4 regions of the Mesorhizobium sp. KACC 23794 genome follow, and region 3 is predicted to be linked to each of the others. Evidence: predicted binding sites of a transcription regulator. Region 3 holds the regulator's gene; each other region holds the start of a gene.
What was found. Region 3 encodes PhoB, which activates phosphate uptake and scavenging genes when phosphate is short. Its sites were predicted from a motif close to TGTCATNNANCTGTCAT; they were not measured.
Positions count from the first base shown of each region.

Region 1: the regulator PhoB is predicted to act here: its motif matches at 3,958-3,974, upstream of pstS (phosphate ABC transporter substrate-binding protein PstS).
Region 2: the regulator PhoB is predicted to act here: its motif matches at 5,250-5,266, upstream of ACSBOB_RS19190 (esterase-like activity of phytase family protein).
Region 4: the regulator PhoB is predicted to act here: its motif matches at 4,126-4,142, upstream of ACSBOB_RS17370 (LTA synthase family protein).

Region 1 is NZ_CP197465.1:4,558,097-4,566,148, reverse strand. It holds gene ACSBOB_RS22355 (NAD(P)H-hydrate dehydratase) at 1-516, shown strand, start outside; gene ACSBOB_RS22350 (hypothetical protein) at 610-2,607, shown strand; gene ACSBOB_RS22345 (diguanylate cyclase domain-containing protein) at 2,614-3,765, opposite strand; gene pstS (phosphate ABC transporter substrate-binding protein PstS) at 4,077-5,168, shown strand; gene ACSBOB_RS22335 (Na/Pi cotransporter family protein) at 5,278-7,008, shown strand; gene ACSBOB_RS22330 (class I SAM-dependent methyltransferase) at 7,123-7,938, opposite strand.
Region 2 is NZ_CP197465.1:3,914,624-3,922,675, forward strand. It holds gene sufB (Fe-S cluster assembly protein SufB) at 1-1,230, opposite strand, end outside; gene ACSBOB_RS19180 (cysteine desulfurase family protein) at 1,374-2,537, opposite strand; gene ACSBOB_RS19185 (alpha/beta hydrolase) at 2,748-3,422, shown strand; gene ACSBOB_RS19190 (esterase-like activity of phytase family protein) at 3,811-5,175, opposite strand; gene ACSBOB_RS19195 (anhydro-N-acetylmuramic acid kinase) at 5,335-6,465, opposite strand; gene tyrS (tyrosine--tRNA ligase) at 6,565-7,818, shown strand.
Region 3 is NZ_CP197465.1:1,038,752-1,046,803, reverse strand. It holds gene ACSBOB_RS05330 (MFS transporter) at 1-285, opposite strand, end outside; gene ACSBOB_RS05325 (hypothetical protein) at 427-606, opposite strand; gene ACSBOB_RS05320 (hypothetical protein) at 896-1,072, shown strand; gene ACSBOB_RS05315 (hypothetical protein) at 1,185-1,547, shown strand; gene ACSBOB_RS05310 (hypothetical protein) at 1,588-1,812, shown strand; gene ACSBOB_RS05305 (hypothetical protein) at 2,328-2,774, shown strand; gene ACSBOB_RS05300 (hypothetical protein) at 2,934-3,152, opposite strand; gene phoB (phosphate regulon transcriptional regulator PhoB) at 3,300-3,989, opposite strand; gene phoU (phosphate signaling complex protein PhoU) at 4,006-4,713, opposite strand; gene pstB (phosphate ABC transporter ATP-binding protein PstB) at 4,888-5,712, opposite strand; gene pstA (phosphate ABC transporter permease PstA) at 5,730-7,046, opposite strand; gene pstC (phosphate ABC transporter permease subunit PstC) at 7,043-8,052, opposite strand, start outside.
Region 4 is NZ_CP197465.1:3,547,171-3,555,222, reverse strand. It holds gene fabG (3-oxoacyl-[acyl-carrier-protein] reductase) at 207-944, opposite strand; gene ACSBOB_RS17380 (beta-galactosidase) at 1,021-2,952, opposite strand; gene fabD (ACP S-malonyltransferase) at 3,027-3,968, opposite strand; gene ACSBOB_RS17370 (LTA synthase family protein) at 4,274-6,130, shown strand; gene ACSBOB_RS17365 (pilus assembly protein) at 6,140-7,765, opposite strand.

The sequences.
Region 1 (8,052 bases), 3.5 Mb from region 3:
CCCGCGCCGGCGGTTGTCGACGCCAGCGCGCTGACGTCGCTCGCCGGCGGGCCGGACCTGCTGACCGCGCCCTTCGGCGGGCGCGCCGGCGGACTGGTGATCACGCCGCATGAGGGCGAGTTCGCGCGCCTGTTCCCCGACCTGTCGAAGGAGAAAATTCCGTCGAAGCTGGAGCGCGCGCGGCTTGCCGCCCGCAGGATCGACGGCGTCGTCGTCTACAAGGGACCCGACACGGTGATCGCCGCGCCGGACGGCCGCGCCGCGATCAACACCAACGGCACGCCGCTGCTGGCGACCGCGGGGTCCGGCGACGTCCTGTCCGGCATCCTCGCCGGCTTGCTGGCGCAAGGTATGCCTTGCTTCGAAGCCGCCTGCGCCGGTGTCTGGATCCATGCGGAAGCGGCCAGCCGCTTCGGTCCCGGACTGATCGCCGAGGATCTGCCGCTGGCCTTGCTGCCGGTGCTGCGGGATCTGTTTGCAGCCTCGGCGCCGGGGCATGTTGTGGCGAACAAATAGCCCGCACGGGATAGCGACGCAGCACAAATCTCGCCGCTTGCATTGCGGTTCGCGCCGCGCGAATTCTGTGCATGCTGGAACCAAGGACTTTTCATGGCCTACCGTCTGCTCGCAGGCCTTTTCCTCTTCATGATGACAAGCTTTTCGGCCTTCGCCGCCGGACCGGTGTTGTTCGTCGACGACCGCGCGCTGCTGACCCGTCTCGAGGATGGGGGCTACGGCTTCGGCGACCTGTTCGGTAAGCAGGGAGCGACCGACCTCGATACGCTTTACCGGAGTGCGCCGGCCTATCGCTCGATCGTCGACATGATCGGCACGGATGTCGCCGCGCTGCGCGCCGAGATGAGGGCCGGCGGACGAACTCTCTACGAGGAGACCAACGGCAATGTCGGACGGCTCATCGACATGCGCTGGCTGAAGACCAATGCCGCGGCGTTCCGGCTGGTCGGCGTCGTCAATCGGCTCGACCGCCGCGACTTCCTGGCGCTGAAGGGCGTCACCGGTTGCGGCGAGGTGCGTTTCGTCTATCGGCTCGGTTACGCCTTCCGCAAGAACGGCAAGGGCAAGGTGCTGGCCTCGCGCCTGCCGTTCAATTTCAACGCCGTCTTCGACGTCGCGCCGGATGCCGACGGATCGTGCCAGGGGGTCGCCAGGCGCTGGACGCCCGGCATCGACGAGGTCGCCGATGCCGGCTGGCTCATTGGCGGACCGCTTGACCGTTCCGCGCTGTCGTTCCGCCAGCTCGAGCTGAACGCCCAGATGGTGCGGTTTCCCTCCGGCCTGGAGACCGGGTTCGGCGGGCAGGCGGCCTACTTGATGCGCATCTTCGGCATCGCCGGGGAGACTGTCTCGGAAGTGCTGCTAGAGAACACGGTCGACGCCGCCAGGCTGGCGGCGGATGCCGGCTTGAAGGCCGAGCTCGCCAGCTACATCAGCCAGAACGTCCCGGCCATCGATGCGGGCGTCTACCAGATTCCGGAAAATTTCCTCGCCCGCAAGATCGTCTCCTATTCGACCTTCGGCAGCGCTCGTCTGGTCAATCATCCGTTTTCCGGCCTGTTCGAACCGACCGATTTCACTGGCCTCGATTTTTCGGGCGGCAGGTTGCTGCGCTCGCCCGAAGCTTTGCTCGAACGGCTCGACAACGGATCGTGCCAGGGGTGCCATCAGTCCGGCTCGACGGCCGGCTTCCACGTCATCGGCCTCGATGACGGGGCGACCTCGCCGCTGAACCGCATCAAGGTCGGCATCTCGCCGCACCTGCACGCCGAACTGCCGCGCCGTGGGGCTTACGTCGCGGCGGTCGCGGAAGGGCGGGAGCCGAACCGGTTCCGGCCGCTTTCCTCCGCGCCGCCCGCCGGCTGGCCGGCCGACGGCGATGCGGGCTATGAGGCCGCCGGCGCCACCATGCCCTGCATGATGCCGGACGAGGCTGCGCATTACGGCGCGGGCTGGAGCTGCGGCGCGGGCACAGTGTGCACGCCGGTGGCCGGCGCATCGAACGGCCGCTTCAAGCTGGCGCAATGCCTGTTGCCGCCGGAATCGGAAGACATGTTTTCCGGCCATCCCTGCATGTCTGGCGAGATCGCCGACAACAAGAGCCAGCCCTTCAACGACCGCATGACGCTGACCGGGCAGTTCGCCGCTTTCGACAAGGACATCTCGCGCACCGGCTACACCTGCCGTCCGCCCAAGATCGGCGTGCCGGGCGGCCTTGCATATCGGGCCTGCGACGACAAGGACCGCAGCTTCGCCAACTTCAAGCCGGGCAAGCCGATGCCGCGCGAGATCTGCGGGCTTGCCGGCGGCAAGAAGTTCGACCTCTGCGTCGCCACCAACAATTTCGACCAGTGTCTCGGCGGCGCGGTGGTGCGCGGCAACCGGCCGAGCTGTTCGGCCGACAGTTTCTGCCGTGAGGACTATATGTGCCAGGAGTTTCCGCCGGACACGCCGGGATTGCGGAAGGTCAAAGGCGTCGGCTTCTGCTCGCCGACCTATTTCGTCTTCCAGATGCGCATCGACAACCATACGACGCCGTGGGGCGGCCAGACACGGGCTGGCTATCGCTCCGAAGAGGGCGACGAGGACTGACCGCTTCTACTTCACCAGCCGGACATGCCGCGTCGCGACCTGGTTGCGGCCCTTGCGCTTTGCCGAATAGAGCGCCTTGTCGGCAAGCCGCAGCACGCTCTCGAAGCTGGCGCCGGCCTCGGTGCCGAAGGCGATGCCGGCGCTGACCGTGCAGGCGAAGGCGCCTTGCTCGGTGACGATCTGGCGCGCCGCGAAGCTGGCCCGGATGCGTTCGGCCAGTTGTTCGGCCCGCTCGGGCAACATCCTGTTCAACACCAGGACGAACTCTTCCCCGCCGAGCCGCGCGGCGCGATCGTTGCGGCCGGCTGCTGCCGCCAGTTCCTCCGCGAAGGCGCGGATGACCTTGTCGCCGACTGCGTGGCCATAGCTGTCGTTGACCGATTTGAAATCGTCCAGGTCGAAGGCGATCACCGCCGAGAACTGGCGCATCGGCGTCGGGCTGTACAGGTCGAAGATGGCGCGGCGGTTGAGCAGCCCGGTCAGCACATCCGAACGCGCTTCGGCGCGGTGGCGTCCGGCAGCCCGCCAGTGGTTGAGCGCCAGCGACAGCGCGCCGATGCCGGTCATGCCCGCGATGCTCAGGCCGAGCGACAGATCTTCCGCCCAGTTCTGCGGCGCCTGGCCGAGCACCAGCTTTCCGTCCCAGACGAGCACGCCGGCGCACAGCACGAAGCCGGCGGCGATGATGGCGTAGAGGGCGGACAATCCGAGGATGGGACCCGGCGCTTCGGATCGGCCCAGCCAGTATTCGCGGGCGGTTGCTGATACGAGCAGCGCGGCGGCGATGTTTTCCGCCGTGAAGCCCAGCCCGTCATAACCCATGAGGATCGGTGGCACGGCGACTGCGATCAGCAATCCGTTCGCGATGAGCGCCGGCTTCAGCGGGGAGCGGCCGGTGCGAAACTGGCGGGCGGCTCCGTAGAGCGCCGACAGTCCGGTCAGCAGCGTGACGTAGCATATTGCCCCGAGCAGGGGGCCGGGATGGTCCACGTAGTAGGCGTAGAGCACGACATAGACGACGATCAGGAAAACACCGATCGCCCAGGTGAGCAGGAACAGCTCGGTCCGGGCGACGGCCCAGCTCATCGCGAGCGTTGCCGCCAGGCATGCTCCGGAGAGGCCGAGAGCAAGCAGTAGGGAATTGTAGTCGAGCGTCATGCTCTCGCCATGCCCGGAGGCGGATTCGCTGTCCAAGAGAAGTGTCTGGTGTAGACGGGCAAAGTGTACACTTGGTTATGACGCCGGGCAAAATGCGCTTTTGCCGCAGGGCGATAGAGTGCTCGGCTCCCGCGCGCATCCGGCATGGGTTCATGCGCCGGCGCAGATGCGGCGTCGTCCGGCGGGCCGCCGTGTCATGCACATGTCAAACAAGCGCACTACGAGCGAATACGACTTCTATCGGATTGCCACGCACCGTCGGCTTCGCTCTCGCGGAGACTGCAGGCATCCGCAAAGCAGAGAGCGGACCCATGATCGAAGCGCTTGTTTCCCGAGCCGGCAAATCCCTGCGGGTGCTCGCGGCGGCCTTGCCCGCCGGCGTCGTCGCGGCTGCGTTGAGCCTTGCCGCTCCGGCCCAGGCGGAACCGATCCGCGGCGGCGGCTCGACCTTCGCGGCGCCGCTCATCGGCAAGTGGGCGAGGATCTACAAGGATGCGCGCGCCGATGGCGGCGACTATTTCACGCTTGACTGGACGGTCGACTACGAACGCGTCGGTTCGCTGGCCGGCCTGATGCGGCTGGAACAGCCGGAGATGGATTTCGCGGTCACCGACGTGCCGGTCGACGCGGCCGAGCTTGAAAAGCGTGGGCGGCAGCAGTTTCCGATCGCCATGGGCGGCATCGCGGTGGTCGTCAATCTCGACGGCGTGCAGGCCGGCGGCCTGAAACTCACCGGGCCGCTGCTGGCCGACATCTATCTCGGCAAGATCCGCAACTGGTCCGATCCGGCGATCAAGGCGGCCAATCCCGAGCTAACGCTGCCCGACCTGGCGATCGGCCTCGTCCATCGTCAGGACGGCTCGGGCTCGACCTTTGTCTTCACCAAATACCTCTCGGCGTCGAGCGCCGACTGGAAGGCCGGCCCTGGCGCCGACACGCTGGTCGCCTGGCCGCTCGGCATCGGCGCCGAAGGCACCGGCAAGCTCATCGAGGCGGTGCGGGCGACCAAGGGCGCGATCGCCTATGCCGAATACGGCCAGGTCGAACGCTCCGGCCTGCCCTTCGCGGCGATCCGGAACAAGGCCGGCAATTTCGTGAACCCCGATCCGGCCGGCGTGCAGGCAGCCGCGCATGCCGTGGCCTGGGACCAGCTTCCGCATTTCGGCGCGTCGTTGACCGACCAGCCGGGCGCGGCCGCCTATCCGATCTCCACCGCGACCTTCGCGGTCGTGCCGGTCCGCGACCGGTCGGCGGATCGCTATGGCCGGGTGCACGACTTCTTCCGGCTGGCGTTCGACCAGGGCGCCGACGATGCGGCGGCGCTCGGCTACGTGCCCCTGCCGGACGACCTGGTGAAGCTCGTCAAAAAGTACTGGGACAAGGATCTGCGCGCGGCGAACTGACGGTCGGGAAGGGGAAACCCGCCGTCAACCGCGTGCGCCGACCGGGCTTCGCCGCCCGGCATCTGAACGAACACCGCGCCCTTGAAGGGCGCCTTGCGAGGGTGGGTTAATGGATATCGATATCTTCAAGGACATTCTGGTGCCGGTGATCGGCGGGCTGGGCATCTTCATGCTCGGCCTCGAATTCATGGCCAACGGCATTCAGGCGCTGTCCGTCAACAGCATGCGCAGCTTCCTCGCCAGGGCGGCCGGAACGCCGATCAAGGGCGTGCTGGCGGGAACGCTGATCACCGGCGTCATCCAGTCGTCGACCGCCATGACCGTCATGGTCGTCGGCCTGGTCAATGCCGGCGTCGTCGGTCTGCGGCCGGCCATCAGCGTCATCATGGGCGCCAACATCGGCACGACGCTGGGCAACGGCCTGATCGCCCTGCCGCTCGGGCCGCTCGGCCTGATCTTCGCCGGCGTCTTCGCGCTGGTCTATTGCTTCGCCAAGAGCGAGAAGATCCGCAACATCGCGCTGGCCTGCATGGGTTTTGCGCTGATCTTCTACGGCCTGAACCTGATGACCGGCGGCCTGCGCCCGCTGCGCAACATGCCGGAAGTCATGGACTTGCTGCAGACGCTCAGGGCCGATTCCTTCGGCAACCTTTTGACCTGCGTGCTGATCGCCGCCGGCGTCACCGCGATGATCCACTCCTCGTCGGCGACGATCGGCATCGTCATGGGCCTCGGCTCCGCCGGCGTCATCGACTGGACGACGGCCGTCGCCTTCTCGCTCGGCGCCGATCTCGGCACGACGATCACCTCCTGGATCGCCTCGCTCAACTTGTCGAAGAACGCCAAGCGCGCGGCTTACGCCCACATGTCCTTCAACGTCATCGGCGTCGCCATTACCGTGCCGCTGTTCTTCGTGTCGATCGAGGTTTTGCGCTGGGCCATGCAGTGGTTCGGCGGCGATCCCGGCCTCCCGGTGCTGGTCGACGGCAAGGAAACCTATCCGCTGGTTCCCGTCGCGGTCGGCCTCTACTCGACCTTCTTCAACGTGTTCAACACGCTGCTGCTGTTCCCCTTCGTCGGCGTGTTCGAACGGGTGCTCTCGCGCATCGGCCACACCGAATCGGAAGACGCCGAGGACTATTCGACACCGAAATTCCTGGACCGCACGCTGGCGAGCGACTTCGCCAGGGCCGTTCCGGCCGTGCAGCAGGAGACGGTCCGCCACCTGGAGGCCGGCGCGAAATTCCTCGACATCGCCCGCGGCGCCAAGACCGCTCCGGCCGATCCCGGCGAGCACTATCTGGCGACCGACATTCTGAGCCGCGACATCCGTTCCTACACAGCCTCGCTGATGAAGGAAGACCTGCCGTACGACCAGCTCGACCTGATCGCCAGCCTGATCGAGGAAGCCGACTTTACCGCCGCGCTGACCGAGTCGCTGCACCAGGTGGCGCGCCGCGTGAAGCGCGAAAAGTTCGGCAACGAGGCGCAGGCCATCGTCGAGGTCGCGCTGAACAAGCTGGACGCCTCGCTGCGCGACATCCTGCCGACCTACGGCGTCGCCGACCCGAAGATGCCGGCCGGCCATGTCAGCTACCCGCAAGTCGAGGAACTGCGCGCCCGCACGCTGGCGCTCGGGCCGAACGCCGGCGCAGGCGAGCGCGGCACGATTCTGGCGCTGCTCGGCTCGATCGAACGTGCTGAAATCCTGATCCGCCGCATCGACGCCGAGCGCCGGTCGGTCAACCGCCAGTCAGTAGTTGCCCGGGCCGCGGCGCGCAAGGCCGGCGGCGAGAAGCCGATGGATTTCGGCGGCATGGCGCCGGTTCCGGCGGAGTAAGGAAGGTCTTCCAGAACGTCGCCGGGGCTTAGCCGTCGCGTTTCGGGATGCTGAACAAAAGCCGTCGCGGCGGGAACGCCGCGACGGCTTTTTTTACACGTCAGCTGCCGCCCGTCAGTTCTTCCGGCCCCAGGCCTGGAAAATCCGGGGCAGCGACATGGTGGTGTCCGGACGCGCGGCGAAGGTTTCGAGCTCCGCCTTCACCCTGCCGATCTCCTCGGCGGTGGCGAGGCCTGCGGCGGCGACCGCGTCGGCAATCGCGGCGAAGGTGAGCAGCGGGACCTGCTTGGCCTCGCCACTGCGCCCGAACGGCTGCGCGAGCGACAGGCCCACGCCGCAAAAGCCGGCGTCTTCAAGGAGGCGGGCGAGCTTGCGGCCGATGGTCGGATCGGCGCCGCGTCCCTCGGCGGCGGCCATGTAGAGTTCGCGGTGGCGATCGAAGGCCGGGCAGGGCGGATCGCAGAACTGGCCGCTATAGTCGATGTCCTCGACGATCAGCAGGCCGCCCGGCGCCAGCGCCTCGCGGGCGCGGGCGAGCATGTCCTGCGGCCTGACCAGATGGGTGAGCACGAAACGGACATAGACCAGCGAGGCGCCGCCCACCGGCCATGCATCGAGCACGCTGGCCTTGTGGAACTCGACGAAGCCGAGCCCGCGCCTGCCGGCCTCGGCGCGCGCCGAGGCGAGTTTGTCCTCGTCGAGGTCGAAGCCGACGACGCGGCCGCCGCTGCCGACCCGCTCCGCCAGGTCGAAGCTGACATCGCCGCCGCCGCAGCCGGCATCGATCGCCAGCAAACCCTGCAACGGCTCGAAACGGTCGAACAAGGCGTGCGTCGACGGCGCCAGCACGCGGGCGAGGACCGACAGCCGCGCCCGGCCCTGTTCCCCGCCCTTGATGATGTAGGAACGCGGTTCCTGGCCGTCGGCCATGCATCCTCCCCCGTGTCCGCGATGCGCCCCCCGGCGGCGTCGAATGCGCGGCAACGGGACAAGATGTGCCACATCGCCACGGGCCGGCAAGGCGGCGGCTGGCGCGAACCGCAA
Region 2 (8,052 bases), 2.9 Mb from region 3:
GGTCGCCTTGCGGTGCGCCGAGACCTGGCCGCGATAGGTGTTCTGCGAGAAGCCGGCGGCGATGCCCTTGGAGATGATGCGGCTCGTCGTGTTCTTGCCGAGATGGATCATCTTGGTACCGCTATCGACCTGCTGATAACCGTTCGATACGGCGATCGAATAGAACTCGCCGTGGGAATCGTCGCCGCGCAGGATGCAGCTCGGATATTTCCAGGTGATCGCCGATCCGGTCTCCACCTGCGTCCACGAGATCTTCGAACGGTCGCCGCGGCAGTCGCCGCGCTTAGTGACGAAATTATAGATGCCGCCCTTGCCCTCGGCGTCGCCGGGATACCAGTTCTGGACGGTCGAATACTTGATCTCGGCGTCATCCAGCGCCACCAATTCGACCACGGCGGCGTGAAGCTGGTTCTCGTCGCGCTGCGGCGCGGTGCAGCCTTCGAGATAGGAGACGTAAGCCCCCTCCTCGGCGATGATCAGTGTGCGTTCGAACTGGCCGGTGTTCTTCTCGTTGATGCGGAAATAGGTCGAGAGTTCCATCGGGCAGCGCACGCCCTTCGGCACGAACACGAAGGAGCCGTCGGTGAACACAGCTGAGTTCAGCGTCGCGTAATAATTGTCGGATGTCGGAACGACCGTTCCAAGATATTTCTGCACCAGTTCCGGATGCTCGCGGATCGCCTCCGACATCGAGCAGAAGATGACGCCCGCCCGCGCAAGCTCTTCCTTGAAGGTGGTGACGACGGAAACCGAATCGAACACCGCGTCGACCGCGACGCGGCCGGATTTATAGACATTGTCGTTGGCGACGCCGTCGTCATCCTCGTCGGCAGCCGGCGCTTTCTGGACACCGGCCAGAATCTCCTGCTCCTTCAGCGGGATGCCGAGCTTTTCGTAGACCTTCAGCAGTTCCGGATCGACCTCGTCGAGCGAACGCGGGCCGGACTGGCTCTTCGGCGCCGCGTAATAATAGAGATCCTGGAAATCGATCTTCGGATAGTGGACGCGCGCCCAGGTTGGCTCGTCCAGCGTCAGCCAGCGGCGATAGGCGCCGAGGCGCCATTCGAGCATCCACTCCGGCTCGCCCTTCTTGGCCGAGATGAACCGGATGATGTCCTCGGACAGGCCCTTTGGGGCCTTGTCCATCTCGATGATCGATTCAAAACCGTATTTGTATTGATCGACATCGATCTTGCGGACCTGCTCGATCGTTTCCTGCACAGCAGGCATCGCGTTCTCCATCCATGCCGGGTTAAAGGCCCGACCGTTTTCAAACTATGGCACCGCCAGGCGGCGTAGCCTCTATATAGTGCGCCTTGCGCCGCATTCACGGGCCAAAGGCCGCGGGCCGGAAGGCCAGCGCGCCGACCGGTTCATGCAGCGCGGATTTCTCCGCCGCGGCGCGCGGCCAATCGTGCAAGCACGGCTGCAAAGCGCTCGATCTCGGCCTCGCTGGTTGCCTCGCCGATCGACACGCGCAACCCGCCTTCCGGCTGCGAAACGCCCATCGCCTTCAGCACATGGCTCGGCCCGACCTTGCCCGACGAACAGGCCGATCCGGCCGACACCGCGATGCCCGCAAGATCGAAGGCGATCTGCGCCGTCTCGGCCTTGACGCCGGGCACGGCGAAGAAAACCGTGTTGGCCAGCCGCTCGACGTCAGCCCCGAATATCTTTGCATCCGGAGCAGCCCGCAGAATGGCTGCTTCAATCACACTACGCTTCGCCCGCACCGCCTCGTTGCCCGCCAGCGCGGACGCTGCATGGCGTGCCGCTGCACCGAAACCGGCAATGCCCGACAGATTTTCCGTGCCGGCCCGAAATCCCTTCTCCTGCCCGCCGCCGGTGACCAGCGGCACAGGCATCATCAAATCGGCCTTGCCGACGAAAGCGCCGACGCCCTTCGGGCCGCCGATCTTGTGCGCTGACAGAATCAGGAAATCCCCGCAAGACCCTGTAATGTCGAGCGGAATACGTCCTGCCGCCTGCACCGCATCGACGACCAGAACGCCACCGGCAGCCTTCACAAGGTCGGAAATCCTGCCAACCGGCTGCAGCACGCCTGTCTCGTTGTTCGCCGCATGCACCGCCACCAGCGGCAGACCGTCGCTTTTGTCGTGCGCAGCCAACGCCGTTTCCAGCGCGGCAAGATCAAGAATGCCGTCGCCGTCGACGCCGATACGGCTGACCTGCTCGGCGGGAAACCGTCCGCCGGAGAGGATGCACGGATGATCGGCCGCCGACACATAGAGCCGCGACATGCGCAAAGGACTGCGGCCCATGCGCCAGTCCGGCGTCAGCAAGGTCGTCGCGGCCTCGGTTGCGCCCGACGTGAAGACCACATGCTCCGGCCTGCCGCCCGCCAGCGCGGCGACATCGGCGCGCGCTTCCTCGACCAGCCGCCGCGCGGCGCGGCCCTCGCCATGCACTGACGAGGCGTTGCCCGTCATGTCCAGGGCGGCAAGCATCGCCGCCCGCGCCGCGGGAAGCAGCGGCGCGCTGGCATTGTAGTCGAGATAGGCACGCGGCTCGGCCATCTTCACACGGGTTCCGTCGGAAAGATCGCATGGCATCGCAATTTCCTTGAACTTGCGATGCAAGACATCCTATCTACCCGAGAAAATTGCTCGTTCGTCACTTTTGAACAGTTCTAAACTAGCTTGTAGGTAGACGCATCCGACGCGTCAAGGCCGAAGCCGGGATTGTGACCGACGGGCGGCCCATAAATCGAAGATGTGGAGTAAACAATGCCCGAGGTGATTTTTGCCGGTCCGGCAGGCCGTCTGGAAGGTCGTTACCAGCCGTCCACCGAGAAAAGCGCGCCGATCGCCATCGTGCTGCATCCGCATCCGCAGTTCGGCGGGACGATGAACAACAAGATCGTCTACGACCTGTTCTATATGTTCCAGAAGCGCAATTTCACCACGCTGCGCTTCAATTTCCGCAGCATCGGCCGCAGCCAGGGCGAATTCGACCACGGCATGGGCGAACTGTCCGATGCCGCCGCCGCGCTCGACTGGATCCAGTCGCTGCATCCCGATTCGAAAAGCTGCTGGGTCGCCGGCTATTCGTTCGGCGCCTGGATCGGCATGCAGTTGCTGATGCGCCGTCCGGAGATCGAAGGCTTCATCTCGGTCGCGCCGCAGCCCAACACCTATGACTTCTCGTTCCTGGCGCCTTGCCCGTCGTCGGGCCTGATCATCCATGGCGATTCCGACAAGGTGGCGCCGCCGAAGGACGTGCAGGGTCTGGTCGACAAGCTGCATGCGCAAAAAGGCATCACCATCACCCAGAAGACGCTGCCCGGCGCCAATCACTTCTTCTCCAACGACCCGCAGATCCTGCTGGACGAATGCGCCGACTATCTGGACAAGCGCCTCGCCGGCCAACTGGCCGATCCGCGCCCGAAGCGGCTGCGCTGAAACAGGTTCCGGAACCCGGTGGGGCGGGCTGCAAGCGCCGCCCTGATTGGGGCCGAGACAGGTTCCAACTCCACCAGAATACCCGCGCCGATTTCTTTAATGCGGGCAGCCGTCCGCCGACGGCATGGCGGCGCGTGAGTTCAGCAACGGTGTTGGGCCGTGTTTCGACGCGACAGCGCGGCAAGCCCCGTGAGATAGTCCGGTATGACCTTGGCCCAGCCGCCCAGCCTGCCGGGGCGAGGCGTGCCGCCGTTCGCGGAGCCGAGCGGATTGACGGCCAAAGTCATGCAGAGCCGGCCATGACGGGAATTGCAACGACGGTACGATGTCCCGCGCTACAGAGGGGCGGAGGCGGCCCTGCCGACGCCGGGCCGCCCGCATTCAAGTCTTACTTCGCCTTCAGGAACTCGCCGACCTCGAGCAGAACGAGCTCATTGTCGTCGGCCTTGTCGAGCGCGCGCCCGGCCGAGAACGGCAAGTTGTTGTCGTTGCCGACGATGATATGCGTGCCATCGACCACGTCGACATTCTCGATGGTGACGAAAGGCATGTCGTAGAACCCCTCGCCGCCGCCCTGGCGCTTCCTGTTGTCGGGATCAGGCACCTTCATCAGGTCGATGTAACCGATCTTGCGGACCGAACCGCCGACATTGGCGTCGTTCATCTCGATCTTGTAGATGCGCTTCAGTTTGGCAGGGGTGGCGAAGCAATCCGGCGTCGGGTTCTTGGCGTCCACGCAGGCTTTATCCGCAACGCCCGCGCCGTTATCCCGCTCAATCACCAGCGCCGTCGTGGCGTCGATCATGTTGAAGTCGCCGATGGCCTCACCACCCTCCGCGAGCGGATAAAGCCAGCTACGGCCGGTCCACGACTTCGACGCGACGTCGAATTCGATCACACGCAGAGCAGTCCGGCCGTTGGCCTGCTCGACCTTGCCGTCGTCGCCATAGAGCGGGCCTTCGAGCAAGGCGTAGAGCTTCGAGCCGTCCGGCGCCTGGGCGAGGCCTTCATAGCCGCCCGAACGCTTCACGTTGAATTTCGGCGTCGGCGCGGCCGGGTTCGCCTGCAGCGTCACTTTCGGATTGTCGGGCGACAGAACCGGCTTGCCGTCGACGACCGTGTCGATCACGTCGAGGAGCTTGCCCTGCAGGTCGACCTTGATCAGGTAAGGCCCGAATTCCTCGCCGATCCAGAAACCGTCGGCCACCGGCTGCACCGATTCCACGTCGAAGTCGCCGCCGGTCAGGAAGCGGGTGTCGCTGCCTTCCAGCACGATCGGGAACGGCGCCTTCTTGTCCGGGTCGGTCAGGAAGATGGTTTCCAGGCGCTCGACGGCCCCGGTGCTCCAGTCCGGCTTGATACGGTGGATCATCAGCGCCGCATCGGTCGAGTTCAGCTTGTTGCCAAGACCGTTGTCGGAGATGGTCCAGTAGGTGCCGTCGCCGATGGTCTTGATGCCGGACAGGCCCTGCACGGCCTGACCGTCGAAGGGCAGCGACAGGCCGGTCAGGCGGACGCCGTCCTTGGCCGGCACGCTGCCGAGTGCGGCGGCGCGCTTGCGGTCCGGCGTCGAGAATTTTCCGACGGTCTGAAGATGCTCAGGCGCGTTCTCAGGTGCCTTGATGATGGTGTTGGCGGGCAGGATGGCCTGGCCGGCGAGTTTTGCGTCGAACTGCTTTTCCTGGGCGATGGCAAGGGTTGCCGTGCCGGTCAGGGCGATGGCGGCGGCAGCCGCGAGTAGGGAGCGTCGCATGGTGATGAAACCTGGCTGGAGGATGAAACACCGCCAGCGCTATGGCCGCCACGTGTCGGGCGATTGAAGCTTGGATGAAACTTCGATGACGTTCCCCGGTCACGCTTCGAGGGGAACGCAGAGCAGCACGAGATTACAGCTTTGGCCTCGATGATTGCGTCAGGCGTTCCCGTCCGCAAGCACACCGCCACTGACCGCTTCGCGGCATCCGGTGGTGGTCGGGAATGTGAGCGGAAGTCCCTTCAGCGAACGCACGGCCAGATAGGCCCACGCTTCCGCCTCCGTGGCGTCGCCGTCCAGCCCGACATCTTCCGCCAGCACCACCTCGGCGCCAGCTGGCCCGGCACCTTTGCGCATATCGCCCACGATATGTGGGTTCTTGCGCCCGCCGCCGCAGATGATCCACAGTTTCGGCTTTTCCGGCATGTGCTCGGCGCTTTTCAGGATCGCTTCGGCGGAGACGGCGGCCAGCGTGCGCGCGCCGTCGGCCAGTTCGAGACCCCTCGCCTTCTCCAGCGTGAAATCGTTGCGGTCAAGCGACTTGGGTCCTGGCTTGTTGAAGAACGGTGCATCAAGATACGCATCCACAACATACCCAACGACGCCCCCCTCGCTGGCGATCGCTCCGCCGGCATCGTAAGGCACGCCGCCCTCGCGTGAAACCCACTGGTCGATCAGCGTGTTGCCGGGACCGGTGTCGAAGGCGATGGGATCGCCCTCGGCGGGCACATAGGTGATGTTGGAAATGCCGCCGATATTGACAAAGACGACGGGGTAGCGGCCGGAAAATCCCGGCGGCAGCGAGCGCGCTAGCGCCGCGTGATAGGCCGGCACCAAAGGCGCCCCCTGCCCGCCGAACAGCATGTCGTTGGCACGCATGTCGTAGACGACGGGAATGCCGGTGCGCGCCGACAGCAACAGCCCGTCGCCGATCTGCACGGTCAGGCCCAAATAGGGCCGGTGCAGCACCGTCTGGCCATGAAATCCGATGATTTCCGGCGTGCCCCAGTCTTTCGCCCCGTTGCGGAGAAAGAGAGCGACTGCGTCAGCATGCCGGCCGGTGATGTCGCGCTCCAAAGCAGCCAGATCGCCCGGCCGCTCGTCACGGCGCACAATCGCCTTCGCGTCCTCCAGCCCCGCTTCGATGCGCCGGCGAAACGCAGCGTCGTAGGGCACGAACAAGGACGGCCCACGCTCGACAAGATTCTCGCCGTCGCTGCGCAGCATGGCGAGGTCGATGCCGTCCATCGACGTGCCGCTCATCAGGCCGATCGCTGCAATAAGGCTCATTTCGATGCCGTCCTTGTGATTCCCAGCCCGCCGATGCTAAAGGCCCGCAGCCGCGCGCGCCATGCGCGGTCCTCCCGTATCGTCTTCCGGAACGCCGTCATGCCCGCCTTCAAATCCGATTTCCTGCGCATCCTCTCCGAGCGCGGTTTTATCCACCAGGTCTCCGACGAGGCCGCGCTGGACGAATTGTTCCTGAAAGAGACCGTGACCGCCTATGTCGGCTACGACGCGACCGCGACCAGCCTGCATATCGGCAATCTGATTTCCGCAACCATGCTCTACTGGATGCAGGAGACCGGGCACCGCCCGATCGCCCTGATGGGCGGTGGCACCTCGATGATCGGTGACCCGTCCTTTCGCGACGAGCAGCGCGGCCTGCTGACGGCGGAAAAGATCAATGAGAACATCGAGGGCATCAAGAAAATCTTCTCGCGCATCCTGCGCTTCGGCGACGGCCCGAACGACGCGATCATGGTCAACAACGCCGACTGGCTCTTGAAACTCAACTATGTCGAGTTCCTGCGCGATGTCGGCCGGCATTTCTCGGTCAACCGGATGCTGACCTTCGACAGCGTGAAGCTGCGCCTCGACCGCGAGCAGTCGCTGTCCTTCCTTGAATTCAACTACATGATCCTGCAGGGCTACGACTTCGTCGAACTCAGCCGCCGCTACGACTGCCGGCTGCAGATGGGCGGCTCCGACCAGTGGGGCAACATCATCAACGGCGTCGATTTGAGCCACCGCATGGGCGGCCAGCAGCTTTTCGCGCTGACCACGCCGCTGCTCACCACGTCTTCCGGCGCAAAAATGGGCAAGTCGGCCAAGGGCGCCGTGTGGCTCAACGGCGACCTCTTCTCGCCCTACGATTTCTGGCAATACTGGCGCAACACCGAGGACGCCGACGTCGAGCGTTTCCTGAAGATCTTCACCCGCCTGCCGCTCGACGAGATCGCAAGGCTTGCAGCGCTCGGCGGCAACGAGATCAATGAAGCGAAGAAGGTGCTCGCCACCGAGGCGACCGCGATCGTGCATGGCCGCGACGCCGCCGAGCAGGCTGCCGAGACGGCGCGCAAAACCTTCGAGGAAGGTGCGCTGGCCGACACGCTGCCGACCATCGAGGTCTCCGGATCGGAGCTTCAGGCGGGCATCGGTCTGCTCGCCCTGCTGGTCAAGGCCGGGCTCGCCGCTTCAAACGGCGAGGCGCGCCGTCACGTGCAGGGCGGAGCGGTGCGTCTCAACGACCAGCCGGTCCAGGACGAGCGCCGCTCTGTGACTTCTGCCGATGTAACGTCCGACGGCGTGGCAAAGCTGTCGGTCGGCAAGAAGAAACACGTGCTGGTGCGGCCTGCGTAACATTGCCGGCCGGACAATGCCGGCTTTTGGTACGGATATGGGCCGATGATATGCGAGCGGCTGCTTTCGCATATTGCGGACAGGATTATTATGCTTCGGGTGCGGCGTGAAACTTCCCGACGCGGAGGCGTTCAGAGGCGGCTCGGCTTGTTTCAACAGGCTCGTCGGCCTTATAATTCCAACGGCGGTTAGCCCTCCTTACCATTGGCATCGGAATACCAACACCTCTGCCGC
Region 3 (8,052 bases):
GGCCTCCAGCATTGCGGCAAACCCCATGATCAGGCGGCGGCCGAACCGGTCGGCGATCGCTCCCGTCACCAGGACAAGCAGCAGCGACGGGATGAACTGCACGATGCCGACCAGGCCGAGGTCGAACGGATCGCGGGTAAGATCGTAGACCTGCCAGCCAACGGCGACGGAAACGATCTGCGTGGAGAACGTCGCCAGGAACCGTGCCGACCAGAAGGCCAGGAACGGGCGGTGCCGGAAGGCAGCATAACGCTGGCTGTCGGCGGTCGCGGCTTCAGAGGACATCGGGCTCGATATGCGAGAGATATGAAGAACCGCGCTGTCCTTAGCGCGGATCGCGACGTTTATCGCCTCTTAATTCAAAGCTGGACCAGGAATAATGCAGCCGGCCGCTCGAAATCGACGGATCGATCGTGCATCCCCGGCTCAGCCCTCGGCCTTGAACGTCTTCGCCTCATCTCGGATCTTCTCCCAGTCGTTGCCGTGACGGTTCAACAACTCACGCGCCTGATTGGGAGAGAGATCGGTGGTCTCGGCCAGATGCTGGACTTCGAGCTCGCGGCCTTTCGCCAGCCGTCCACCCTCCGGTGTCCTTTTCTTCGCCATATCGATGATTCCTTATGACGAGGATGAACGCATCGATGACGAAAAGGTCGCATGTCGATGTAACCTTGCCCTCTGGACATTTCAGCGAGCCCGCGCACGGGGTCGGAACCTCCGCCTGCCCAGCCGAGTTTCAGGTGCGGCAAAGGAGTTTCTCGATGATCAAATGGCTTGTCAGGCTTGGCCTTGCGTTCGTGGCAACGCGGCTCGCAGCAAAATACATGGCGCCCCAGGCTGAAGCAGAACCCGCGGGCGCGCCGCCACGAAAGCGCCGGCAGCGGAGGGCCGCGACGTGACAAGGTTTGGATTGGCAGTTGCCGCGCTGACGGGGTATGTGGCCTACAGGCTCGGGTGCAGGCTGGTCGAGGAGAACAGCAGCGACAAGCCGCCGATGGAAAAGCCGCGCAAGGTGCGCCGGTCTCCGCCCGCGCATGTGGGCGTCGACGTGTCGGCGAAAACCGCCGATTAAAGGTAATGCCGCGCCTCCCTGCCGATTTCCGCACATGCCGGTCGTTTCGGTGATAGGCTGAAGCCGCGCCCAAGATTCTGCGGGCGCGTCCACACCAGGATCGGACATCGTCATGCATGCGCTTGAATGGGTTCCTCCCGCTCTTTTCGGAGCGGGCACGGGGGCTCTCGCTCTGGCGATCGTCGGATTCAGCTGGGGCGGCTGGGTGACGGCAAGCGGCGCGCAACGCATGTCCAGCGACGCTGCCGCGATCGCGGTTGCGGCCAGCCTCACCCCCTACTGTCTGGAGCGGTCGAAGAGCGATCCGCTGTCGGCCGGCATTCTGGCGGATATAAAGATCGCCAGGGCTTTCCAGCGGGCCGGGCTCGTCGAGCAGGCCGGCTGGGCGACGCCGCTCGGCGAGGAGAGGCCCAATCGCCAACTGGCCGCGGCGTGCGGGCAGGCGCTCACCGCGCAGGCCTTGCCCGTTCAATGAAATTGCTCCGCACAGCGGAGCGGCGCCAGGACCGACGACGATGCTGACTTCCACCTTCACGGCAATGCGGGCACAAGGCGTGCCCATCCGGGCATTGCGCAATGCGGCGAAACTGAACTTCCGCGTCACCACCTCGACCTCGGGGGAACCGGCCGACGGCCCTCCGGCGCATGCGACACAAAACTTCTGGACGGAGGTTGTTTCGGCGCGCCGGGCCTACCGCAAGAAGACCGGCCACAATATCGAGGACATTCTTTCTGCCTGAGCCGGGCGCGGACCTACGCAAGCCATCAATCAGAAGGTGATGCTGCTCAGGGCCAGGTAGAGAGCAGATCCCACCACGGAGGCGGCGAGCAGGATCAGCAGCAATGCGGCGGGCTCGGCCGCCAATCGCCCGAGATACCTCACAAGCCACCGCCTTGCCGAGCAGGCACCCGATCCCTTTGGGACGGTGGCGTTTCTTGCTGCCGACACGAAAAATTGGAAGACATGACGTCCTACTTCCCGGCTGGGGCCAGGGCGGATCGTCAGCCCTCAATCGACAGCGCCCTAAAAAAGGCTGCCGATCGCAAGATGCTATCAGCATGCCGTCGGGATAGCGAATTTATTCGCGGCCGGGGAAGAGCGGATTATACCAACGGCGTTTGAATTTGACCGCCGCCGGTATCGGGCATTGCCGGATTTTCCACGCTGATGCAATACAATGTCGGAGGGATATAGGAAAAGTTTCCTTGCTCTTTTCCGCCTCTCTGCTATTGTGCTTTCCGAACGGAGGCTGGAATGGACCGGGCGGAACGCGAAAATGAGCAGGAGACGCTGAAGGGCATCGCAGCGGTGCTGCTCAGGCTCGCCGTTCTGGCCGAGTTCCTTTGCGTCCTGCCGCTCTGGATTCGCGTTCTGGTGTTGGCGCTCTTGCGGCCGGCCGAGGCCGTTGCGCGGGCGTTTGCTATCGAGCAGGCTGGCGGCGCGCTTGCCTTGCCAGCGGCTGCGGTCGGCGGGGCGGATGCCGATGGCTGCGCCGAGGCTTTGCGGCTCGCCCGCTGCTTCCGCGCGCTAGCCGTCGTCTTCGGCGGCTTGCAGGGTTTTTTCGCCGGACTGCGGCTGTTTCGCGGCGGGCCGAACCGGCGTCTTGCGCAAAACGGATCGGCGATGGCTTGGCAGGATCACGCAATGAGGGCGCGGCGCGCAATGGCTTGCAGCGGGGCGGGGCTCATCGATACGTCGTGACCGCTGGGGCGGCGGCTAAAAGACCCGCCGAGCCGACCCGCCCGGCTTTCGGATCGGGCTCTGACTTGTTGAGGATTCGAACGCCACCCGCCAGCTGCGCTTTGCGGGGGGTGTTGGTATGCCTATGCCAATGGCGGTCAGGGTTAACCGACGTCGGTCTCAGTGCTCGGTCAGTGCTTCGTTGAGCAGGTCGAGGTCGACGTAGAAATAGCGGACCAGGCAGCGCTGGACTTCTTCGGTGTCGAAGCCGTGGCTTCTGAGATAGGAGACCGATTCATGGATGGCGCGGCGGTCGACCAGCTTGGTCTTGCGGTCGTCCTGGGCGTCCATGAGGGCGTCCATCTCGGCGATGTTCCGATCCTTGGGCAGGATTTGCATATGGTTTCCCGGAGCCTTCATGCCTGCCAGAGTAGCGAGTTAAGGATAACAAAACGCTAATGCGGCGAGGTAGCGCGCCGAGCAATGTTGAAGGAATGAGATTGCGCAGGAATGACGCCCGCCGCGGAACCGCGACGGGATGGGCAATCATTCTTCGCTTATGGAATAGCCGGCGCCGCGCACCGTACGGATGACGTCCGGCAGCCGGCCGGTGTTGACCGCCTTGCGCAGCCGGCCGACATGCACGTCGACGGTCCGCTCGTCGATGTAGATCGTCTCGCCCCAGACATTGTCGAGCAGTTGCCCGCGCGAAAACACCCGGCCGGGATGCCGCATCATGAATTCGAGCAGCCGGAATTCTGTCGGCCCGAGCCTGATCTCGCTCTTCTTGCGATAGACGCGGTGGGATTCCCGGTCGAGCACGATGTCGCCGACCTTCAGCACCGAAGACAGCACCTCCGGCTTGGCACGCCGCAGCAGCGCCTTCACACGGGCCACGAATTCCGGCGTCGAGAACGGTTTTACCAGATAGTCGTCGGCCCCCGTAGCCAGCCCGCGCACCCGGTCGCTCTCCTCGCCACGCGCCGTCAGCATGATGATCGGCAGCCGCTCGGTTTCGGGCCGCATCCTGAGCCGCCGACAGAGTTCTATGCCGGACACCGCCGGCAGCATCCAGTCGAGCACCAGCAGGTCGGGCACGTTCTCCTGCAGGCGGATTTCCGCCTCGTCGCCGCGCATGACGACTTCGACCTGATAGCCTTCCGATTCCAGATTGTAGCGGAGGAGGACGCCCAACGGCTCCTCGTCCTCGACCACCATCACCTTCGGAGCGATCATCGCGCCTCGCTTGCCGTTATTCGGCGAGGACGGTCGTTGCCGTCTCGTCGAGTTTCGGGCGGTTCGCCGGAAGCTGCGAACCGGTCAGGACATAATAGGCGTTTTCCGCGATGTTGGTCACGTGGTCGCCGATGCGTTCCAAATTCTTGGCGCAGAACAGGAGGTGCGTGCAGGCGGTGATGTTGCGCGGATCCTCCATCATATAGGTCAGGAGTTCGCGGAACACCGAAGTATACTTGAGGTCGACCTTCTCATCCTCGGCGCGCAGCCGGTCGAGTTCGCTGGGCCGGCGCCCGGTATAGGCGGCGACCACGCCTTCGATCTGGGCGAGCACCAGCGTCGCCATGTCGTCGATGCCGTGCGACAGGCCGCGCGGCGTGGCGCCTTCGCCGATCGCGCCGACGCGCTTGGCGACGTTCTTGGCAAGATCGCCGATGCGTTCGAGGTCGCCGGCCATGCGGATGGCGCCGAGCACGGCGCGCAGATCTTGCGCCATCGGCTGGCGCTTGGCGATCAGCGTGATCGCCCGGTCATCCAGCTCGCGCTGCTTGGCGTCCATGACGGTATCTTCGGAGATGATCCGCTGCGCCGCCGCCGTGTCGGTGTGCAGCAGCGCCCGGATCGAATCGCCGACCATCGAACTCGACAGGCCCGCCATGTCGCGGATCAGCTGGTCGATCTGTTTCAGATCCTCGTCAAACGAGGCAACTGTGTGTTCGCGCATCAAATAACTCCAAAATTCATGGAAGCACCGGGGAACCGCGAGCGAAATGCGTCAGGACGAGGCGAAAATGGTGAGGTTCGAGAACCGGAGCGGAGCGTACATTTTAGTACGTGAGCACCGGAAGCGCAGAACCTCAACATTTGCAGCCCGTCATCACGCATTTCGACGCGGTTCCTAGCCGAAGCGGCCGGTGATGTAGTCCTGCGTGCGCTTGTCGTCGGGGTTGGTGAACATCTTGTCCGTCGCCCCTTCCTCGACCAGGTAGCCCAGATGGAACATGGCGGTGCGCTGCGACACGCGCGCCGCCTGCTGCATGGAGTGGGTGACGATGACGATCGTGTAGTTGGCGCGCAGCTCGTCGATCAGTTCCTCCACCTTCGCGGTGGCGATCGGGTCGAGCGCCGAGCAGGGCTCGTCCATCAGGATGACTTCAGGCGACACCGCGATGGCGCGGGCGATGCAGAGACGCTGCTGCTGGCCGCCGGAAAGGCCGGTGCCCGGCTCGTTCAAACGGTCCTTGGCCTCGTTCCAGAGAGCCGCTTTCTTCAGGCTGGACTCGACGATTCCGTCGAGGTCGGCCTTGCTCTTGGCGAGGCCATGGATCTTCGGCCCGTAGGCGACGTTCTCGTAGATCGACTTAGGGAACGGATTGGGTTTTTGGAACACCATGCCGACGCGGGCCCTGAGTTCCACCACGTCGATCTTGGGATCGTAGATGTCTTCGTTGTCGAGCGTGATCTTGCCGGTGACGCGCGCCGAGTCGATCGTGTCGTTCATGCGGTTGAGGCACCGCAGGAAGGTCGACTTGCCGCAGCCCGACGGGCCGATCAGCGCCGTCACCTGGTTCTGCCGGACGTCGAGTTCGACGTCGAACAGCGCCTGCTTCGGCCCGTAGAAAACGCCAACCTTGCGGCCCTGCATCTTGATCACTTCGTTGGGTTTCGCAGTCATGCTGCCGCTCACTGCCTGTTCCAGTTTCTGTTCGGTCATGATGTTCATGGGAACCTGCTCTCCGTCTACCAGCGACGCTCGAAACGGCGCCTGAGCACGATTGCGGTGATGTTCATCGCCATGAGGAACACCAGAAGGATGATGATGGCGCCCGACATGCGCTCGACGAAGGCGCGCTCGGCCTCGTTCGCCCACATGTAGATCTGCACCGGCAGCGCGGTTGCCGGGTCGAGCGGCGTCGTCGGATAGTCGGCGACGAAAGCGACCATACCGATGAGCAGAAGCGGCGCGGTCTCGCCCAGCGCACGCGCCAGACCGATGATCGTACCGGTCAAGATGCCGGGGGTGGCGAGCGGCAGCACGTGCTGGAACACAGCCTGCGTCTTCGAGGCGCCGAGGCCGAGAGCTGCCGAGCGGATCGACGGCGGCACGGCGGCGAGGGCTGCGCGGGTGGCGATGATGATGGTGGGCAGCGTCATCAGGGTCAGCACCAGGCCGCCGACCAGGGCCGCCGAGCGCGGCATGCCGAGGAAGTTGATGAACACCGCCAGGCCGAGCAGGCCGAAGACGATGGACGGCACGGCGGCGAGGTTGTTGATGTTGACCTCGATGATGTCGGTCAGCCTCGTCTTCTTGGCGAACTCCTCCAGGTAGATGGAGGCGGCGACGCCGATCGGCAGCGCCAGCAGCAGCACGATCACCATCATGTAGAACGAGCCGATGATGGCGACGCCCATGCCGGCCATCTCGGGGCGGCTCGACGCGCCGTTGAAGAACAGGCCCGTGTTGAACTTGCCCGTCATCGCGCCTTCGGCGCGCAGCTTGTCGATCAGCGCGACCTGCCGGTCGGAAACCTTGCGGTTGCCCTCGGCGACGTTGAGGTCGATCTGGCCTTTATACGCCGAGTCGATATTGGCGCTGGCCAGCACCCAGATGTCGCGGGTGGTGCCGATGATCGAAGGGTCGGCGATGACCATGTCGCGAAGCTGCGTGCGCACGCCCTCGGAGAGGAAGCCGCGCAGCGCCGCGAACTGCGGCTTGTCGTCGGGCGAGATGCCGAGCTTTGCAGCGAGCGCGTCGCGCGCCAGGTTCGGATAGTTGGCGGTAACCAGTACATTCGGGTCGGTCGCCCGCTTGTCCTGCGGATCGATCACCTTAGCGTCGAAGGTGATCGGCAGCAGCACCGACGTCTGCATGAACGAGGTATAGCCTTTGCTGAAGATGGTGATCAGCATGATGGCGAGGAAGACGATGCCGACGGAGATAGCGATGCGGCCGTACCAGCGGAAGCGGGTCTCGGCGGCGTAGCGCCGTTTCAGGCCGATGTCGCGGCGTGCCGGCGCCTTGGCGATCGGCAGGCTGTCCAGCGTGGCGGCGGTCATTCGTACTGCTCCCGATATTTGCGCACGATGTAGAGGGCGACGATGTTCATGATGAGCGTCACCACGAAGAGGGTGATGCCGAGCGCGAAGGCGACCAGCGTCTGCGGCGAGTTGAACTCGAGATCGCCGGTGAGCTGGTTGACGATCTTGACGGTGATGGTGGTCATCGCCTCGAACGGATTGAGCGTCAGGTTGGCGGCGACGCCGGCGGCGAGCACCACGATCATCGTCTCGCCGATGGCGCGGGACGCGGTCAGCAGGATGGCGCCGACGATGCCGGGAAGCGCCGCCGGCAGGATGACCCGCTTGATGGTCTCGGAGCGCGTCGCCCCCAGCCCCAGCGAACCGTCACGCATGGCGCGCGGCACCGCGGTGATGATGTCGTCCGACAGCGACGACACCACCGGGATCAGCATGATCCCCATGACCAGGCCCGCTGTGAAGATCGACTGCGCCTGGATGAAGGGCGAACCGCCGGTGAGCGCCGCGCTGAGATCACGCAGGAACGGCCCGAGCGTGACCACCGCGAAGATGCCGTAGACGATGGTGGGGATGCCGGCCAGCAGTTCCAGTGTCGGCTTGACGATGCCGCGAACCCGGCGCGAGGCGTATTCGGCCATGTAGACCGCGGACAGCAGGCCGACCGGCACCGCGACCAGAAGCGCCACCAGCGCGATGTAGAGCGTTCCGGCCAGCAGCGGGATCAGGCCGAACTGACCGGCCGAGTCGCCGGCGCCGGCCGCGGCGAAGCGCGGATCCCAGACCACGCCGAAGAAGAAGTCGGCGAGCGGCACCGATGTGAAGAAATGAAAGGTCTCGAACAGCATCGACAGCACGATGCCGACTGTGGTCAGGATGGCGATGGTCGACGAGCCGAGCAGCGCCCACAGCACGACGCGCTCGACATTGTTGCGCGCCCGCGTCCTGGGCTGGATGCCGCGGACGGCGAAGGCCGCGCCGGCAAGCGACAGGATCAGGCCAAGCACGCCACCGGTAAGCCGGAGAT
Region 4 (8,052 bases), 2.5 Mb from region 3:
GTATCAAGTTGTGTGCCTTCGTTAGCGGGCGGATTGCCGCTAATCAAGCTGAAAGATGATGTTGGCCGGAACGCACCGGCCGCGGCCCTGAATTGTCGGTCGGCGGCCGATGCCATCGCGGCATTACACGAAAGTTTTAGGGCATCCAAGGCGAAAAGCCGCGTCCGGCGGCCGGAAACGCTGACTTTGCGTCAGCGCCTGCCGGATCAGATCATCGCCATGCCGCCGTTGACGTGGATGGTCTGGCCGGTGACGTAGGCGGCCTCACCGGAGGCTAGGAAAGCCACCGCCGCTGCGACCTCGGCGCCCGTACCCATGCGTCGCGAAGGGATCGCGGCCATGATCGCGTCCTTCTGCTTGTCGTTGAGCTTGCCGGTCATCGCCGATTCGATGAAACCGGGCGCGACGCAGTTCACGGTCACGTTGCGGGTGGCGATCTCCTGGGCCAGCGATTTCGTGAAGCCGATCATGCCGGCCTTGGAGGCGCAGTAGTTCGCCTGACCCGGGTTGCCGGTGACGCCGACCACCGAGGTAATGTTGATGATGCGGCCGTTGCGGCGGCGCATCATCGGATGCGTCAGTTCGCGGGTCAGGCGGAACACGGCGGTGAGGTTGACCTCGATCACCGAATCCCAATCGGCGTCGGACATACGCACGAATAGGCCGTCCCTCGTGATGCCGGCATTGTTGACGAGGATGTCGACGCCTTCGAGGTCTGCTTCCGCCTTCTGGCCGAGCGCCTTGACCTCGTCGCGATTGGTCAGGTCGGCAGGAAACAGTTTTACCCGGTCGCCGAGATCGGCGGCGAGCGATTCGAGCTTTTCGACGCGCGTTCCGTGCAGGCCGACTGTCGCGCCTTGCGTATGCAGCACCCGCGCAATCGCCTCGCCGATGCCTCCGCTCGCGCCGGTGATCAGCGCCTTGCGGCCGGTGAGTTCGAACATTTTTGCGTCTCCAATATCGTCGTTCTTGTTTGCGGACAGTCCAGGTGGCGGTTCCATAGCCCGGGCCGATCGCCGTTCAGATAACCCATATTGCGATCTGTTGCGACTTTACGACGGACTCGCCAAGCACAAGCTTGGCACCCGCCGGACACGCCCAGTCCGGCCCGCCGTAGTTGAAGCAGAAAGTATATCCGCCACGCCGGCGGATACGAACATGCTCGGGCAGATCCAGCACCTCCAGCCCTGCCTCTTGAACTGCATATCTCATGGTGGACGCAAGGAGTTTCTCGTCCGGCCAGCACGCCAGGTAGAGCGAACGTCCGTTGGCGATCAAAGCCGGATCATCATTTTCGAAACGGCCGAGGACCTTGGCATCGGTCTCTACATATTCGCGCCAGCGAACGGCATTTCCACTCACCTCCCCCCGCACCGCGTCCTTCAGGCCGGGCCTCAACGACGCGACCTGCGTGACGCGCGCGCCGGTCAGGTCCGCAAGCGGGCCGGTGGGCAAATTGGCGGGGGTTGTGCAATTCGGTGTCTTCGAACCGCTGCGCGGCCCGAAGACGATGACGGCTTCGCTTGCCTCGAACGCCCCGACTGTGGCCTGCGGGACGATCGGCAGCGACGGGACCAGCACCAGCGCATAACCGTCGAGCGGCGCACCTGGCGCGACGAGATCGACGTCGAGGCCAAGACGCCGCACGGGCTCGTACCAGCGGAAAACGAGTTCCGAAAACCCGAAATCCTTGCCCTGCGGCAGCACGCGCAACGCCCAGATTGCCTCGTAGTCGTAGACGATCGCTACCCTCGCCTGTTCCGTTTCCGGGAGGACACCGACCGTTTCAAGCTCGCGTCCCACGACCGTCGCTTCCCGTCCGCCGACCGAAAGCTCGTGGAGACCGGGCAGGTTCAGGCCGGCATGAAACTGTTCCTGCGCGAAAGGCGCCTGACGCCAGCGGAAATAGCTGACTACTTCGGCCCCGTGCGCCAGAGCTTCCCAGGTCCGGAGACGCACCATTCCAGGTTTCGGCACAGGGTTCCACGGCGCCCAGTTCACCGGACCCGGCTGCTGTTCCATTACCCAGAACCGGCCACGGCCGATACCGCGATAGAGATCGTGGTTGAAGGGCGCAATGTCGGGATGCGAGGTCTCGGCCCAGCGGCACTTCTCCTCCTCCGTCGGCAGAAACGTTTCGGTGAGGCCGAGCGGATAGGAATCGTGCGACGCGAAATCCAGAGCGCCACCGACTTTCCAGGCATCGAAGCTATTGAAAAAACCCATGAAGTTGTGGGTGATCCAACGCCCGGGGGAGTGCGCGCGGACGATCTCGCATTGCATCGAATTATAGGAGACGATCTCCTCCGACTTGAACCGCCAGAAATCCAGCCGGGCCGCCGGATTTGGCTCCGTCACCGTCATCGCCGGCAATGCCACCTCGTCGAAACTGCGGACCTCCATCGACCAGAAGACGTTGCCCCAGGCTTCGTTGAGCTGGTCGGCTGTCTGGTAGCGGCGGCGCAGCCAGTCGCGGAATCCCTTCAGATCATCAGCCCCCCACGAAAACACCGTTCCGTGGCAGCCATATTCATTGTCGGTCTGCCAGCCCACGAGGGCCGGATGCTGACCAAAATGCCTGGCAAGCCTTTCCACGATGCGGCGGCTCTCGCTGCGCCAGACATCCGACGAAAAATTGTAATGCCGCCGGCCACCGAATCCATAAGCCCGCCCCTGTTCGTCGACGGGTCTGATTTCGGGGTATTCGTCCATCAGCCATTTGGGCGGCGCCGCGGTCGGCGTGCCGAGCACGATCTTCAGCCCGGCGCCGCCGAGGATATCCATCACCCGCTCGAGCCAGCCGAAATCGAAGGCGTCTCGGCTCGGCTCAAGCCGCGACCACGCAAACTCGCCGATGCGCACGAACACAATGCCCATTTCGCGCATGCGCCGCGCATCGTCCGGCCACCACGCTTCCGGCCAATGTTCCGGATAGTAGCAGACACCGAGCATGGACCGCTCCCCTGGTTTCCCGCAGCCCAGGAATTCCGGGCTCGCAGCCGGAAAGCCGGGCGGGTCCGGCTTCGTCAGGCCAGCGCAGTCAGCGCCGCCTCGGCATCCGCCGGCGTGCCGATATTGGCGGTGGCGATCTCGCGGTCGATGCGGCGGGCGAGGCCGGACAGCACCTTGCCGGCCCCGACCTCGTACAGCGTCGTGATGCCGTTGGCGCCGAACCATTCGACGGTCTCGCGCCAGCGCACCCGGCCGGTGACCTGCTCGACCAGCCGAGCGGCGATCCGGCCGGGATCCGACGAAGGCTGGACGGCGACATTGGAGACGACGGGAACCACGGGTGCGTTCTTGCGCACATTCGCCAAGGCCTCGCGCATTGCCTCGGCAGCGGGCGCCATCAGCGCGGAATGGAAGGGCGCGGAGACCGACAGCATCAATGCCCGCTTGGCGCCCTTCTCCGTGCACAGTTTCGCGGCTAGCTCGACGGCGGCTTTGGCACCCGAGATTACAAGTTGTCCTCCGCCGTTGTCGTTGGCGATCTGGCAGGTCGAGCCCTCTGCGGCCTCGGCGCAGGCCGCCTCGACGGATTCCTGGTCGAGCCCGAGGATCGCCGCCATCGCGCCCTCACCCACCGGCACGGCAGCCTGCATCGCATTGCCGCGTATGCGCAGCAGCCGCGCCGTGTCGGCGACCGAGAACATGCCGGCGGCCGCAAGCGCGGAATACTCGCCCAGCGAATGGCCGGCGACATAGAACACCTTGTTCTTCAGCGAGAAGCCGCGCGATTCAAGCGCGCGCACCGCCGCCAGCGACACCGCCATCAGCGCCGGCTGCGCATTGGCGGTCAGCGTCAGGCTCTCTTCCGGCCCTTCCCAGATGGTCTTGGACAGTTTTTCGCCGAGCGCGTCGTCGACCTCGTCGAACACCGCCTTCGCCTCCGGAAAGGCGCTCGCCAGATCCTTGCCCATGCCGACGGACTGGCTTCCCTGGCCCGGAAAGGTGAAAGCGATCGTCATCTGGTCGGGTCCTTCCTGCTCATTTCTTGGTAGCCCTGTCGCGCGACGCCGCACGCCAAGTCAAGACCGGCAAGGGACAATCGGTCGCATCCTTGTCCGCAGTTTCTTTTGCCGACGACAGAAACCTTCCAAATTTGGCCACAGGCACTGGATTTTTGTGACGCGAGGATGACATTACCGTGACGGGCTCATGAAAAGCGCCCGGCATGATCTCGGGAAAGCGTGCGTTGGGTTATCTGAGCCGGAATTTGCAGCCGCCCGAGCGGCGATCCTCGCGGGGGAACGGAGACCGGGCCGCCAGGCGCTTGCACGCGCTGCGGTTCTGCGGCTCGACGCTGGCGACGCTGCTGGTCGCCGGGCTTCTGGTGTTCGCCGTCGAGTTGATCGCGCGCGGCTCGCTGGCGCAGACGCTGGAGTTCTTCCAGCAGCCTTTCCGCCCCGGCTGGACGACCGTGGTGCTGTTTGCGCTGCTGATCGTGTTCTTCGACGCCCTGCTTGGGCGGCCGTATCACGCGCTCTTCCTGATCGCGCCGATCGCGATCGGGCTCGCCTTCGTCGGGCACCAGAAGGCGTTCTATCTCGGCGATCCGCTCTATCCGACAGACTTTCTCTACGCCCTGCAGATCGTCGAACTGATGCCGCTGCTGGTGCGGCAGCGGCCGCTGACGGCGATCGGGTTCGCGTTTGTCGCGGTCGCGGCGGTCGCGGCGCTGGTGGCCGCGTGGCGCTTCCGCTGCAAGCGTGCGCCAAGGCTGACCTTCAAGGCACGCGCCTCGCGGCTGGTTGTGGCGCTGCCGGCGCTCATCTTCTTCGGCTCGATCATGGACTATGCGACCTTCTCGTGGGCGCGCGACCGGCTGCAGATATCGCCGGTGATGTGGGACCAGAAGGAGAACTACAACAGCAACGGTTTTGCCATCGCGTTTGCGCTCAACGTGCCGATGGCGAAAGTCGCCGCGCCCGCAGACTATTCCGAAGAGGCGATCAAGGGGCTGCTCAAGGCCCCGCTGGCGCCTCTGGTGGTGCCCGAGGACAGGCCGGACATCATCATGGTGATGAGCGAATCCTTCTGGGATCCGACGCGGCTGCCGAAGACCACCATCACGCCCGACCCGATCCCGACCGTGCACGCGCTGCAGTCCGGCCATATGCTGTCGCCGGAGTTCGGCGGCATGACCGCCAATGTCGAATTCGAGGCGCTGACCGGCTTCTCCAACGCCTTCCTGCCTTATGGCAGCATCCCCTACCAGCAATACGTCCGCACCCCGATGCCGTCGCTGGCGAAATTCCTGAAAAGCGAGGGTTACGACACGCGCGCCTTCCATCCCTATGCCGGATGGTTCTGGAACCGCGCGACGGTCTATGACGATTTCGGCTTCGACCGTTTCCTCTCGGAGGAGACGCTACCGGTGCTGGAGAAGCGCGGGCCGCTGGCCGCCGACACAGCCTTCGTCGAGGAGATCATCGACAACGCCGACCGGGCGAGCGGGCCGTTTTTCTATTTCGCGGTGACCTTGCAGGGCCATGGCCCCTACGAGCCCAACCGCTACCCGGATTCGACGCTCGACGTGAAAAGCCCGATCAGCGAGGTTTCGCGGGAATCTCTGAAGACCTATGCGACGGGCGCCGCCGATGCCGACAAGAGCCTCGCCGAGCTAATCGACTGGGCAAAGAAGCGCGAGCGCCACACGGTCATCGCCTTCTTCGGCGACCATCTGCCGCCGCTCGGGCCGGTCTATACCGAGACGGGCTTCATGAAGGACGTCGTCGCCGACCGCAACGCGCCGGTGGAGACGCTCGCCGCCGAGCACGAGACGCCGCTGGTCGTGTGGTCGAACCGCCGCGGCCCGTTGAAAGAGATCGGCTCGATCAGCCCGGCCTTCCTGCCGCTCTACCTGATGCGGACGGCTGGCTTCAGCCATCCCTACTACACCGGCTTCCTCGGCGCGGTGCACGACCGCTACAACGCCGTCGACCGCAACATGCTGGTGGCGAAGGCGGGCGACCCCACGCCGAACTGGGCGCGGGCCGAGACGGTCGACCCGCTGATCCGCGATTTCCGCTATCTCCAGTACGACCTGATCTTCGGCAAGCGTTTTGGCGAGGCGAGGTTCTTTCCGGAATCGCAGAAGGTGGCCAAGCCCGCTCCGCCGCCGGTGTGAGTGCCGGCGTCAGCCGGTGAACTGCAAGGAGGCGATGATGCTGGCGATGCTGCTGAAGATCGTCTTCAGCTTCGCGGGATCATTGGTGCCGAAATAGTATTCGGGCTTGGATGCACAGTCGCCGTAAAGCTTTCGATTGGTGGCGTTGTCAGAGCCCAGCAGAATCGTGAATATCTGCACATCCTGCTTCTTCAACTCGGTACACATGGTCGAAGTCCAGGTGTTGACCTGCGTGATGGCATCGGATTTCTTTCCTGAACTGCTCATGCGCCTGTCACTGAGGAAACCATAGGCTCCATAGTCGGATCCATTGAACGAATTGGCGCTGCCGAATACTTCATTGGTTCCATCAGTGAAGACCACCACCCACTTGCTGACGTGCTCATCTGTGAAAGGTTGCGCCTCGGTGTAAGGTTCTTCGGGCGACAGCACCCGCCGTCCCCAGGCAAGTCCTTCGGAAACGTTGGTGCCCGAGCCAGCCCAGGCCCGCATTTTCCCGATCTCGACTTGTAGGGAATCCAGGTCTTCCGTCAACGGGACAATCGGTGTCGGGCAGGCGCGATTGGGGCCATTTGTAAAGGCTTGAACCTCCGCGTCCTTTCTAGTGGGGGGCAGCGCCCTGTCCTCCGAAATCTTGCGAATCGTGCCACCACTTCGCGCGTTGTATTTTTCGAACCTCCTCTGCTCTTTTGACTGCTTTTCTACAGTACCGGGATCAGTTGAAGCGGTGGCCGGTGCATCGTCCTTCAAATAAGAATTGTTGAAATTATTCGCGTCGTTGCCGGGGGCCTTTTCTCCACCCGGTTCATCCGGAGCGAAGTAGGGCACGAACAGCGTCGAGGGGTTGTTGATATCTGGTGCGACATCGCTGAGATTGTACGGATCAGGACGGGCCTCGACGCAGCCCCTCCAAACCTCGCCCAAGCGATCGAACATCAGCTTGTGATGAGCAGGCGCATCATTAATCTTATTGAAATGGACGCCGTTCTGCTTGTTCTTTCCGGTCATGTCGATCCAGGATTCCTTGAAATCCTTACCCTTGACGTTGACCGCCGTGACGAATGGCACCAGCGCCGCTCGCACTGTGCGCCCGGACGTTCCGCTACCCTGCATGCCCTTCAGCGTCTTTACCAATTCGGTGGCCGCCTCGCGCAAGTCCCAAATTCGGTTGAGTTTTTTATTGGTGTCAATCATCGATCCGGTGTTGTCCAGCACCAGCGCCACCTCGACGTTCCTGCGCGACTCGTAGGCGACGGCCGTAACCTTGATCAGCGGATCGGCCCCGAAAAGCCCCATGAATTTCAGGTCGACATGCGATGTTGCGGTCCCCACGTTGCGGATGTCCACCAGCGTCTCATTGACGGCGAGCGTCGCCGTGGGATCGCGCAGCAGGTTCTTGTCGGCGACGTTGGAAGAAAAATAGGCGTCGAATTTGTCCTTGCGCGAGATGTTGGCGGCGCCGAGACGCGAAGCTGCCATCACCGCGGCGTCCAGCGAAGCCTGCAGGTCGGATTTCGCCGACATGAGATTGGTGACGTCGATGCCGAAGCCGACGGCGAAAAGCACGGCGGGGGACGCGATCGCGAACATCATCGCAAAATTGCCGGACGTGGACCGCAGGAACCGCTTGAACATCTTTCACCTCTCACCATAGCAGCGGAGGCAGGTAACGGCCGGCGACATGAATATTCGGTTGAATTGCAGGGAGCGGTGACAGCCGCTTGCCGGCAGGATTAACGGCCGGTTGCGGTCCGGCCCGCAATTCTAGGCAATAACCGGAGCACCGCCGCTGTGGACGAAAGACGTAGAGGGCAGCGCTCGGGCCTATGAGTTTCGCGCCGCCCAAGCTTGCGCCGCCGCCGGAATGCTGTATAGAGCGCGCTTCTGCCGGTCCCGGCTGGGGGCTGTACGGAGGGCCGGAG